Regions from separate parts of the Bacillus sp. LJBS17 genome, predicted to be linked through region 1. Evidence: predicted binding sites of a transcription regulator. Region 1 holds the regulator's gene; the other holds the start of a gene.
What was found. The regulator LexA, encoded in region 1, represses DNA repair genes until DNA is damaged. The targets are predictions, from matches to a motif close to CGAACATATGTTCG.

Region 1 (5,888 bases):
TTCAGCAGCATGACAGGTATTTTAAAGCCATATCATCATCAGGAGAAGCTGGTTTTAACAAGCAGGCGGAGAAAAAGCAGAGCGGGGGATGAGGGGATTTATCTGCAAACAATAGCGGGAACTTGTCCGCTTCCTTTATCTGAAACCTTTCTGATAGAAGCTGCACATGACAACAAATTAACCGCTGTTCATCATATGTGGCTGTTTGGAATAAAATTTCTAACTGTTCATTACAGCATTACACATATTAACCAGCCTATTGAAAGAACCTAACACAAAGAAGAAGCTTCGTCTGCCAGTTGTAATAGGTGAACTGTTTTAAAAAAATTCTGCGCCGCATCAAGACAGGAAAGGAAGGGTTTATGGTGTTTTATATCAGTTTATTTCTGATTCTTTGGCTGGCTGCGGGGTTTGCAGTGGGAATGAAACAAGTGTATGTCGATCAGCTGTTTGATAAAGCTGTGATCGAAAGGCTGGAAAAAGAAGCGAATGATCATGGACACGCTGACCGGATGATCAAACAGCGCGCCCTTTATATTGCAGCAGTGACATTAAGCGGGTTTATTTCTGTTTATTATGAAATGAAAACAATCCCGCAAAGGCGAAACATAAGAAAAATTGAAAAAAACATCATGAAATTAAATCAAGTAAAAAAACGAAGAATGAAGAGAAAATAAAAATGCACAGGCCAAAGGGCAGGTGCATTTTTGTTTTGTATGGAAATGGGGGAGGTGGTGCCAGCTTACTTTTAATAAATTCAAAAATGAGAAGAACAGCGCCCGGGCTAATGGTATATAATATTGTGAATTTAACAAAAATTTAACAAGGAGGACAAGAGAATTCGTGCTAAAGCCTCAAAGAGACCTACATCCTGTTGATTTGGACTTAGAGGCGGAGTAGATGAAACCGGCCAAAGTATCCCTGCTCCGCCGTTTGCTCCATTCCTTGAAGCATGTTGATTGTAACATAGCCAAACGTTTTCCATCAACTATTAAAATTGTAAAATTATTGTTTATTTTTATGGTATTTGCTCCGATTTCTTCAATTTATGCTGAAGATGTATATCAGAATTTTGAGGAATTAAAAAACAATGAAGATCCTTCTGATTACGACATTGTTACGAAAGAAACCGGAAGCCCTGTTCTTGTTTTAGCTATTCACGGAGGAGGTATTGAAGGCGGGACAAGTGAAGTAGCGAGAGAGCTCAGCAAAGAGTACTCGATGTATTTATTTGAAGGCTTAAAATCGGCAGGAAACTCAGTCCTGCACATTACGAGCACGCACTTTGATGAACCTCGGGCCCTTAAAATGACGGGAAATCATGAATATGTCATTTCATTACACGGGTACGCAGAAGAAGATCAGCAGATCGAAGTCGGCGGTACAGATCGCGTAAGAGCGGCAGATTTAGTTGAGAAATTGCAGCATGCCGGTTTTCCTGCTGTATTGCTCAATCCGGACCATCCACATGCGGGCGTTAGTCCGAATAACATTGCAAATAAATCAAAAACAGGTTTAAGTATCCAGATAGAAATGAGCACAGGGTTTCGAAAGTCTTTGTTCGGCATCTTTTCTTTAAAAAGCAGAGCTGTTACTCAAAATGAGAGGTTTTATGAGTTTACAGAAGTGATGTTCCGTTTTCTCAAAAATAGCTACTGAAAAATAGGAGGCGATAAGACAGCCTCCTATTCCTTATGCTTCTCATTCGTTTCGGGAAACAGCTCGTCCGCGGCTTCCGTTTGATACTGTAAGGTGTTATCTCTCGCTGACAGTTCATTTCGGAAATTTTCATCAAGCACATTTTTCAGTAAATACCGATGAAAAAAGTATTCAAAAACAGTAAGACAGGCAGCGGAAAGGAGAGCTGCTCCAAATGGTGAGAAATCGTTTCTTGTTTGGGTTAAAACAAATACCCAAAGAATAACGAATGAAAGGCCAAAGTCAGCCAATGAAGCTGTAATATTGTTTGTTCTGGGTAAGACGAGCATGTCACCAGAAAGATAGGACACAAAACCTAAGAAAAGTGCAATAAACATCACACTTAAGAAGGATGCGTGATAGACTCTGTCCAAAATCACATATAAAAGGGCGAGAGTGAAAGCAATCTTTGAAGCAAGCGCAATGATATGTTTCATTTGACCACCTAATTTGTTATTTTTTGAAGAAAATTCTTGGGCGTAAACAAATGATAAATAATGCAATTCAAAACCATTCATAATGGTCATGTTACTATTTTAAACAGTCCGTTTTTGTTTACACTGGTATTTTTTTCAGCAGTATGAATCTTTTTATGAAAAAAGTCGTATATGTGGATGATCAGCTTTCAAGGGGGGAATGATTTGTGGAGATAAAAGGAATCAATCACTTGTTATTTTCAGTTACGCATTTGGATACATCGATTGATTTTTATCAAAAAGTGTTTGATGCAAAGCTTTTGGTAAAGGGAAGAACAACTGCATATTTTGACATGAACGGCATCTGGCTAGCGCTTAATGAAGAACCAGACATCCAGAGAAATGACATTAAGCTTTCTTATACCCATATTGCTTTTACAATTGAAGATCATGAATTTGAGGAGGTATCAGCTAAATTAAAAAGACTTCATGTCAATATTCTGCCTGGCAGAGAACGAGATGAACGCGATCGAAAATCAATTTATTTTACCGACCCTGACGGCCACAAATTTGAATTTCATACCGGAACACTTCAAGACAGGCTTCGATATTACAAACAAGAAAAAACCCATATGCACTTTTATGATGAAACGGCCTTTTGATATCACACACCATATTTCATATAAGGTTAAATTTAAAGAAGGGTGTTGGTGGAGACTTTATGTTTGGGGAAGGTTTCTACCCGATTAGTTCAACGATGCCATATCTTTTGAACTGCACAAGTGATTCGGTGAAGGAGAATTTGAAATACATATTACATTTTATATGAAGAAAGCGAGCTGTTTTAACAGAGTGTTGAACTACCTAAACTATGTACTAAATTTTCAGTTATATCAATTGCCTCGCCCTTTAATAAATATAAAACCGCATCCTTCCACGACCTAAAAATGAAACGTTTTTAAGAAGATAGCGTCTAATATTCTAAACGTTCATATTTTGAATAAAAGTTTCCTGAGGGAAAGAAAATTTCTTGACTTCAACAATTGTTTGGTGGATAATTATGGTGTAAACATGATGTTCTTTTTCCTCCTATTCAGGCTCGCACCCAAAAGTCAGGGCGAGCCTGCTTTTTTTGAACAACAAACCCCCTCTCCGTAAAGGAAAAGGGGGTTATTTCATGCATCTGATAGATCAATAGATTAATGGACGGTTCTGAACACGCCAATCACTTTCCCTAGAATGCTGACATTCTGCAAAATGATAGGTTCCATCGTTGGGTTCTCAGGCTGCAAGCGAATGTGTGTATCCTCTTTATAGAATCGTTTTACAGTTGCTTCATCATCTTCTGTCATCGCAACTACAATTTCCCCATTGTTCGCTGTGTTTTGCTGTTTAACGATGACATAGTCCTTATCGAGAATACCAGCATCTATCATACTGTCTCCCATAATCTCCAGCATAAATACATGCTCGTCTGGAGGAACCATGCGGTCAGGGAGCGGAAAATATTCTTCAATATTTTCTACTGCTGTAATAGGAGATCCCGCCGTGACTTTCCCGATGACCGGTACATTAACGACCTGGCTTTGCGGAATGTCTACTTCTTCATCAAGAATTTCTATTGCTCTTGGTTTTGTCGGATCCCGTCTGATCAGCCCTTTTGTTTCCAAGCGGGCCAAATGGCCGTGGACAGTAGAGCTGGACGCAAGCCCGACAGCCTCTCCGATCTCTCTCACGGAAGGCGGATATCCTTTTGATTTAACCTCTGCTTTAATAAAACGGAGGATATCAAGTTGCCTTTTTGATAGCTTCGTCATTTTTCGCACCTCAAAACGTCGATTTTAAGAAGATTATAGCATGATTTTCCTTACAGTACAAACATAGGTTCGAAAAAACAATTGACAGAAACGTTTGTTCGTATATACTGAAATTATAAAAATGCGAACAAACATTCCTGTTGGAGGTTATGATCATGAGTAAAGAATCTATTATTTTTGTCGGTCTGTTCACAGTGATTTTGAGCGCGGTTATCCTTATGCTGTCATATACAAGCAGCGGCCAAGAGCTTAATCAGTATGTTAAAATAGAAGTCCAGCAAGGCGACACACTCTGGTCAATTGCTGATCAGGTAGCCGATACAAAAAAGATAAACAAAAATGATTTTATTGAATGGGTAGCTGATAAAAATCAACTTCAAACCTCTGATATCCAGCCGGGTGATGAGTTAGTGATCCCATTGAAAAAGAAGCATCAGGATGCATATGAATTAGCAACTGTAAGATAGAGAGGAAAGAGAGATAAAATGAAAGCACTCATTTATGCCCGTGTAAGCACAAATAAAGAACAGCAGGAAACGTCATTAAAGCGGCAGGAGGAGGAGCTTACGGCCATTGCAGCGGAGAACGGCATGGAAGTGGTCAAAGTGATTTCAGAAAAAGCCAGCGGATATGAAATGGATCGGGATGGTGTATTTGAGCTGCTTGATGTGATTAAGAACGCTGGAATTGATGTCATTTTGGTTCAGGATGAGACTAGGCTCGGACGGGGAAACGCAAAAATCGCACTGCTTCATTGTATTTATAGAGAAGGTGTGAAAGTCTATACAACGGCTCATAGAGGTGAACTGGAGTTATCGGAGGCTGACTCAATGGTCTTGGAAATCGTCAGCATTGTGGAAGAGTATCAGCGAAAGATTCACAACATGAAAATCAGACGGGGAATGAAACGTGCAGTAAAAAACGGTTTTAAACCGCAAAAAAACTTAAAAAACCAACATGGGAACAGTGGAAAAGAAAAAATAGAGGTGCCAATCTCAGAGATCGTCCGCCTGAGAGCGAATAAACTGACGTTTGCTGAAATCGCGGCTACCCTAAGAGGGTTTGGCTATGATGTCTCTAAAGCAACCGTTCACCGGCGTTTTCAGGAATACATAGAGAATGAAGAGACAGCAGAGTGAATCAGTTGTAAAACTTTTTTTGATCTAGTACTATATAGACAAAATGCAATAAAGGAGTTTAACATGATTTCAAACGCGAAAATTGCCAGAATTAATGAACTTGCTGCCAAAGCTAAAGCTGGCGTTATTACAGAAGAAGAAAAAGCCGAACAGCAAAAGCTCCGTCAAGAGTACTTGAAAGGTTTTCGTTCTTCTATGAAGAACACGTTAAAAAGTGTGAAAATCATTGACCCAGAAGGCAATGATGTTACACCAGAAAAGCTAAAAAGAGAACAAAGAAATAACAAACTTCACTAATATAAGAGGAATACGGCAATATCGTATTCCTCTTTTGCATATACTATAATCAAAACTCTTATGTGACAAAATTCAACAAGTTTCTCTCAAATTTAAGCTGAAACAGTTGAGAAAAAGTCGTCAGACATTTATGATGTAAGGGTACAACACATAAGGAAGGGGATTTTTATGGATACAATTGAAAAGAAATCAGTTGCTACCATTCGCACACTGTCAATAGACGCTATTGAAAAAGCAAATTCTGGTCACCCAGGGATGCCGATGGGAGCCGCTCCAATGGCATACACGCTGTGGACAAAATTTATGAACGTAAGTCCGGCAAACCCTGGCTGGTTTAACCGTGACCGTTTTGTTTTATCTGCTGGACACGGGTCAGCACTATTATACAGCATGCTTCATTTAAGCGGGTTTGATCTTAGTATTGAAGATCTTAAGGGATTCCGCCAGTGGGGCAGCAAAACACCAGGACATCCGGAATTCGGACATACTGCCGGTGTTGATGCTACAACAGGTCCGCTTGG
Region 2 (5,888 bases), on a different replicon from region 1:
CCTCATCGTAACCTATAAAGGAACAGCGAGAAAGTTTTCTGTATCCGCATTTTACGATGATGGTAGAGGTGGGGCTAAAGGTCGTGCCCAAAAGGTTACTTTACCTGGTGGATGGAAAGGCCAATTTCATATGAATTGGAACTTAAAAAAAGGGAAAAGCTATCACATTAAATTCGAAAATGAAGGAAACACTGATAAATTAATTACAATAAATCAAGCTACTTTGTGGTATAACTAATTTTGATATAAAAAAGCAGACCTTAGTCGGTCTGCTTTATTCCTGTAAACTCTTTTGATGTTCTTGTTTCAACTTATCAATATCCTCTTTAAATATATAAATTTCATACTTTTTCTTTGCTTCTTCAGACAAATTATCATCTAAGTATTCACGAAGTTTTGATTCACTTTTGGTTTGATCCATCCCAATTGTAATCGTCGGATCTGTTCGGCCAATTTGAAAACTGAATAATCCAAAATCATCCATTACACTTTCCAACAATTCAGCAGTTGATTTCTCTGTGTTTTCGTCAGTTCCACTTGCATATGAAGCCGTATTAAACATCAACAAAAAAGAAGCTAAGACCAAGAATCCAATGAATTTCTTTTTCATTTCCCCGCCTCCCTTGTTTCCAGTAAATATCTTCCTAACGAGTATATCATGTCTAGCAATTGAAATCCTATAGAAGTTTTAAATGTTGCTAACTAAAGAGATATCTCTTAAAAAAGGGGGCAGCTACTAAGCTGCCAAAACAGCGAGGAAATAATCAGAAAGGCCACTGAGGACCTTCAGTATTAACTTGGAAGTTCAGGCAAGAAACCTGGGTAGCAATGGTCATTCACCCAAGTTCCACCCCTTTCGTGTTCAGGAATCCAAACACGGCCTCCCTTACAATTTCTAAAATGTCCTCTAACCTTATGTGGTCTTCTGTAATGCAACGTTAATTTACACACTGTGCATTACCTCCTTAAATTTATTTTAAGCAGGCAATATGCACTTTTTGAAACCATCAAATCTGCTTAATCAGTATGTATGCTATTGTCAAAACACTTTTTTTACAAAAACCTAGTTGACAACGGTAAACTTGTGAGATATTATAGTCAATGTAACGTTGTTGACTAACAATCAACACATCAGATACTGAAGATGATATTCCCGTATCATCAAACAGAAAAGCTGATCCAAAAAGGCATACGCCTACTTACATAGTATTATATCACAATTTTTAAAAGATTTCAAGTAGAAATCTTGTTTTTTGTGTTTTTTTTTAAAAAAGAGCCTGATACTTACTTCAGGCTCTTTTTGTTTAATGAATTTGAAATATTAATAGTGACATTCACTATCTTCATGTACTTTTATGCTTGATGGCCACCCACAAGCTTTGCCCGTTTTAATGCAGTTCCAGCTGTTGTATAAGAAATAGCTCTTAAAATCGCATCTGATCCGTATTTTTCCCTAATAGAATCCATAACATGGCCAAGTTGACGTTCCTTTTCACTGTTTTCTTCAAAAAGAGACATCTGAAATTGGTTATCATCAACTACGTTCCCTAGTGTAACTGATATGCTCCTTACCGTTTGACCTTGATAGAACTTCTTAAATAAACCAAGGCACGCTTTATAAAGTTTCATCGTAATATTAGTTGGTTGATCTATCGTTAAAGACCGATAAAATCCGCCTCCGCCTACTGTTTGACTATAACCTACTCCTAAATGAATGGTTCTGCCTGCCTTTTTAGCCTTTCTAGCCCGGCTGGCCACTTCTTCACACATTTCTAATATGGCTGATTTAATTTCAGCTTCTTCATTGTAATCCCTCAACAATATCTGGCTTTTCCCGAAAGAAATTTGCTCTTGCCTAATAGGCGTGCCCAGCTCGCTAAGATCCACACCATGGGCATGATAATAAATCTGATTCCCCATGATGCCAAATCGATTTTCTAATAGCTCCAATGGATAATTTGCAAGCTGTCCTACTGTGGCGATTCCCATTCGATTTAAATTCCTCTCCATTCGTCTTCCTATGCCCCACATTTTGGATAATGGATGAACTGGCCATAATTTCGTTTGAACGTCATCATACGACCATTCTGCAATTCCTGAAGGGCTTTTCTTCGCATCTAAATCTAAGGCTAGTTTTGACATCAGCATATTGGGACCGATGCCTACGGTTGCTGGAACACCAAAATCTCTGTAGATTGCATTTTGTATTCTTTTCGCTAGATCCATCGGTGTTCCCCATAACCTCTTCAGGTGATCAGAACGAATAATCGATTCATCGATACTATAGGTAAATATATCTTCAGGAGCCGCAAATTGATGAAACAAGTGAGTTATATTTGTAGAGAGTTTAATAAACATCCGCATCTGAGGATTTACAATGTGGATCTCAGGATGATCTGGTATTTCATAAAGACGCGATCCCGTTTTAATACCAAAGCGTTTCTTTAGAGCCGGTGATGCAGCTAAAACAACACTTCCTGATCGTTCAGTATCGCCGACCACAGCAAGATAACATTTCATGGGATCGAGGCCCAGCATAACTGCAGATGCACTGGCGTAAAAGCTACGCATATCTACGGTCAAAAAAGTACGTTTAGGAAGGCTATCATAGTCAATCATAAAACTTTTCTCCTTCAGCCAGCTCCACCTCGATCAAATTATCAACTGAAACAGCCTTAATATGCCCATCATTCGTTTTTATTAACATTTCCCTCTCAATGTACTTAAAAGACCTTACAAAGCCTGTAAGGGACGAAATATGGCCATTTTCAAAATAGGAGATTCTTAAAAGTTGGTTTCCTTGTTTTGCTTCATTAATTATAAGGGCCATTGCTTCAATTTTTTGTTCATCATTTTCAGGGCGCTTCATTTTTTCCATTTCAAGATTCAGCTGCTTTAACATTTCGTTGTGCTCCGGCAACATCATAGAAGTTGCCCATTTCATTAAACCTCGATCCTTTATCACTTGATCACACCCTCAAACATTTTTTGATTATATATTAACAGAACATATGTTCCTTTAGTACAAGAAAGTTTTGCCAAAATAAAAAAACGCCCGGATCTCTCCGGACATATTTTATTTTGGCAACTCTTCAATTAGCTTATGAAATTTTTTATATAGATGATAGTAATCCTTAAAGAATTGCTCTATGTGGCCCGTATCTTTTATTATCTCTTTAATCCCTTCTGAGGGATGCCCTGCATCATTACGTAATTGCCTAAGCAAATCAAAAGAACGCAAATGCATTTTTATTTTTTCTAACCATTTTTTCGTAACTTTTTCATCGACTTCATTATATAAACCATCTAAACGTTTACTTGCTGTGTATGCATCCACAACATTTTTTTTGAATTTCTCAGCTTTTGTAGCATCCTCTTTCAAAAGGTATTTATGGTAAGCTTCAGTGATTAAAATTAACAACCTTTCTGCCGCAACTCCCAACATAACTATCGCTGCCGGCCAATTTTCTTGTTGTCCACTTTGACATGCAGATTTAAGATATGTCGACTCTATTTCGTCATATTCTGTATTTTTTACGAGATCAATGAATTTTTCGTAGATTTCTGAAGAAGTTGGTTGACTTGTTATATTAGGTACTGTTGTTTTTTTTATCATATTTTGACTACTTCCACCTTCAGGAGTAAAGCTTATACTTCTTAAACAATGAGAAGGCTTTCTATCTGAATAAACATATAGACAACAGGTTTCTATTTGAGCCTTCGAAACCTTAAATTCATCTATATGATCGGGAGCTACTACAAATTCAATATCTTCCTCAGTCTTCCCTTCTTTAGACATATTCCCAGTCTCTTCAAAGTTTATCTTTTTAATGGCGCCGGCAATATATGGTCCAAGTGCATAGTGTTTTCTTTTATTTACTTCTGAAATTAATGCTGCTTTAAATTCTGATTCACTTATATTGTCCATAGGGGCTAACTCCAATCTTTATTTTCGTCTGATAAATTATAACAACAATTTTTGTAGGGCTGAGAAAAAAAAAAAGTACCTAGAAATCTCCAGATACTTTATCACTGCTCAACCGTATTCTTTTTTTCTTCTTTCTCTTGGAACATAGACAGTAATTCGTCATCTAATCGGGCCTTATCCCATTTGTGGAAATAATTCCTTCCGGTTACACCGAATACAGTCTTTGAATTAAACACTGAGTATAGGAAAGTTTCTGCTGTCCGTTTCGGAATAGTGGCATAAAGGATTTCATCTTTTACATTATTAGCATCATTAAGATATTGATCAAAATACTTTCCCGCTCGGTCATCTTTATTCAATTCTTGAATAGCATGTAAATCCTTTATGTCATATTCTCTGTCAAAAGATATTTGAAGACGATACTTTTCCCTGGTGTTATCAAGCATGTCGTCCAACACTTTAGCGTCAATTGCATAATTCCCAACAAGTTCCCTTTCAATTGAATCATACAGTCTTAGAACTTCTCTTATATTAACGAGGTTACTTATATGAGTCGCTGTACTTAAACAAACCATCATACAACCAATAAAACTTAATATAAACAGCGTTTCTGAAGGCAAGTTAACTCCAATCAATGGCAATCCAGCCCCTAAAATTACTGGATAAAATACTAAAAACAAAAACCGCCATACAACTGAGAATAGAATACTGTTTTTCATCTTCTTAATGTGCTTTATATTCTTCATGTCTACCACTCTTTCCAACCTTTATACTCTCTATCGGTAATTTTTAGCATATCTTCAGCATTTTTTTCACACTCTTAAATGAATCTCAACAATTCAATCTTACCCAAATTATGATATTTCTGCAAAATTCCCATTGAAAAATTTTTTCATATTCCATAAAAGTCTTTGCAGTGAAAAATTGATATTTATATATATCACGGGTAAGGAGGAACATTTTGCAGATGAAATATATTCTCAGTGTCTTATTATTCGACTGGTTAATCAATAAATCACTTGATCTGCTATCTGGCTATATAGCAACAAAAGTAAAATCATTTTTAGGAAGAAAACAGAATAAATATCCTGATTACTTTGAGGACAGCCGGCGTCATCGATTATGATGATTCCTTTGAAGTTCTCGGATGGTCAGAAAACTAAAGTTTTCTTTTATTAAAACGCAGGCATCGAGCCTGCTTGGATGCTGCTGAAGCAGCATCTTAAACCCAAAAAGAAGCAGAAAGGCTCCCGGAAAGCCCCGGTCGCATTTCTGCAAAACGAATGCCGGCAGCCGCCGGCATGATTAAATCCTTTTTTTAGACGCCTTTTTTGTTTTTGTCCAGCCAAACGCCCCCACCTTGGCCAGCTAAAGCTGTCCGGGGGCTTTAGCATTTCACATTCAACATCGGCAAGCAACACGCCGGGCACGCCCGCCGCGTTACTATCCGTGTTTCATAAAAGCACACAAGGGCCGCCAATTTTTTTGTAAACAGACAGCTGCCCGCAGCTGCCACAAATAAATTGGTCTTAACGATCCGTAAAGGGCTGCAGAACACCCCTTAACGGCCCGTAACCCCTTGTGTGCTTTTTGGCTGTGAATGCAATTCGGCCTCCGCAAAAACAAAAAAGTCTTAAAAAAAGGAGAATTCACATGCAAGAGATCATTTTAGTGATAATAGCACTTTCATTATTTGGCTTTTTATCAGTTATCACTATCAGAACAAAAGGTGAAGGCAAAAGGTATTCCATCTTGGTTTTACTAATTGCCATAGCGTTTCTTGGTGTAGTTTGTTGCAGTAAATTTTCCTAAAAACTCAAAAGGAGAGGGTCAAATGAATGTCAATACAGCAGACGTGAATCTAGTTGGTTCTATGTCACTCAATGAGTTTCTTGAAATAGCCAAAGAAGAGTACCAAGCATTAACAGGCATACCTGAAGCTATACCTTTCGATAAAGCC

Region 2: KXZ66_RS22245 (YolD-like family protein) is a predicted target of LexA. The motif match lies at 3,005-3,018, and genes of this name have one in related genera.

Annotation. Positions count from the first base shown of each region.
Region 1 is NZ_CP079759.1:2,018,502-2,024,389, forward strand. Features, by position in the region: gene KXZ66_RS10355 (YndJ family protein) at 1-273, shown strand, start outside; gene KXZ66_RS10360 (hypothetical protein) at 363-677, shown strand; gene pghL (gamma-polyglutamate hydrolase PghL) at 901-1,659, shown strand; gene KXZ66_RS10370 (YndM family protein) at 1,686-2,135, opposite strand; gene fosB (metallothiol transferase FosB) at 2,342-2,776, shown strand; partial or broken gene KXZ66_RS22565 (hypothetical protein) at 2,685-2,943, shown strand; gene lexA (transcriptional repressor LexA) at 3,314-3,931, opposite strand; gene yneA (cell division suppressor protein YneA) at 4,081-4,398, shown strand; gene KXZ66_RS10390 (YneB family resolvase-like protein) at 4,417-5,070, shown strand; gene KXZ66_RS10395 (DUF896 domain-containing protein) at 5,134-5,367, shown strand; gene tkt (transketolase) at 5,536-5,888, shown strand, end outside.
Region 2 is NZ_CP079761.1:15,063-20,950, reverse strand. Features, by position in the region: gene KXZ66_RS22260 (hypothetical protein) at 1-238, shown strand, start outside; gene KXZ66_RS22255 (YolC/YozM family protein) at 275-610, opposite strand; gene KXZ66_RS22250 (Y-family DNA polymerase) at 1,354-2,619, opposite strand; gene KXZ66_RS22245 (YolD-like family protein) at 2,612-2,944, opposite strand; gene KXZ66_RS22240 (hypothetical protein) at 3,077-3,928, opposite strand; gene KXZ66_RS22235 (hypothetical protein) at 4,030-4,674, opposite strand; gene KXZ66_RS22230 (hypothetical protein) at 4,890-5,054, shown strand; gene KXZ66_RS22225 (hypothetical protein) at 5,763-5,888, shown strand, end outside.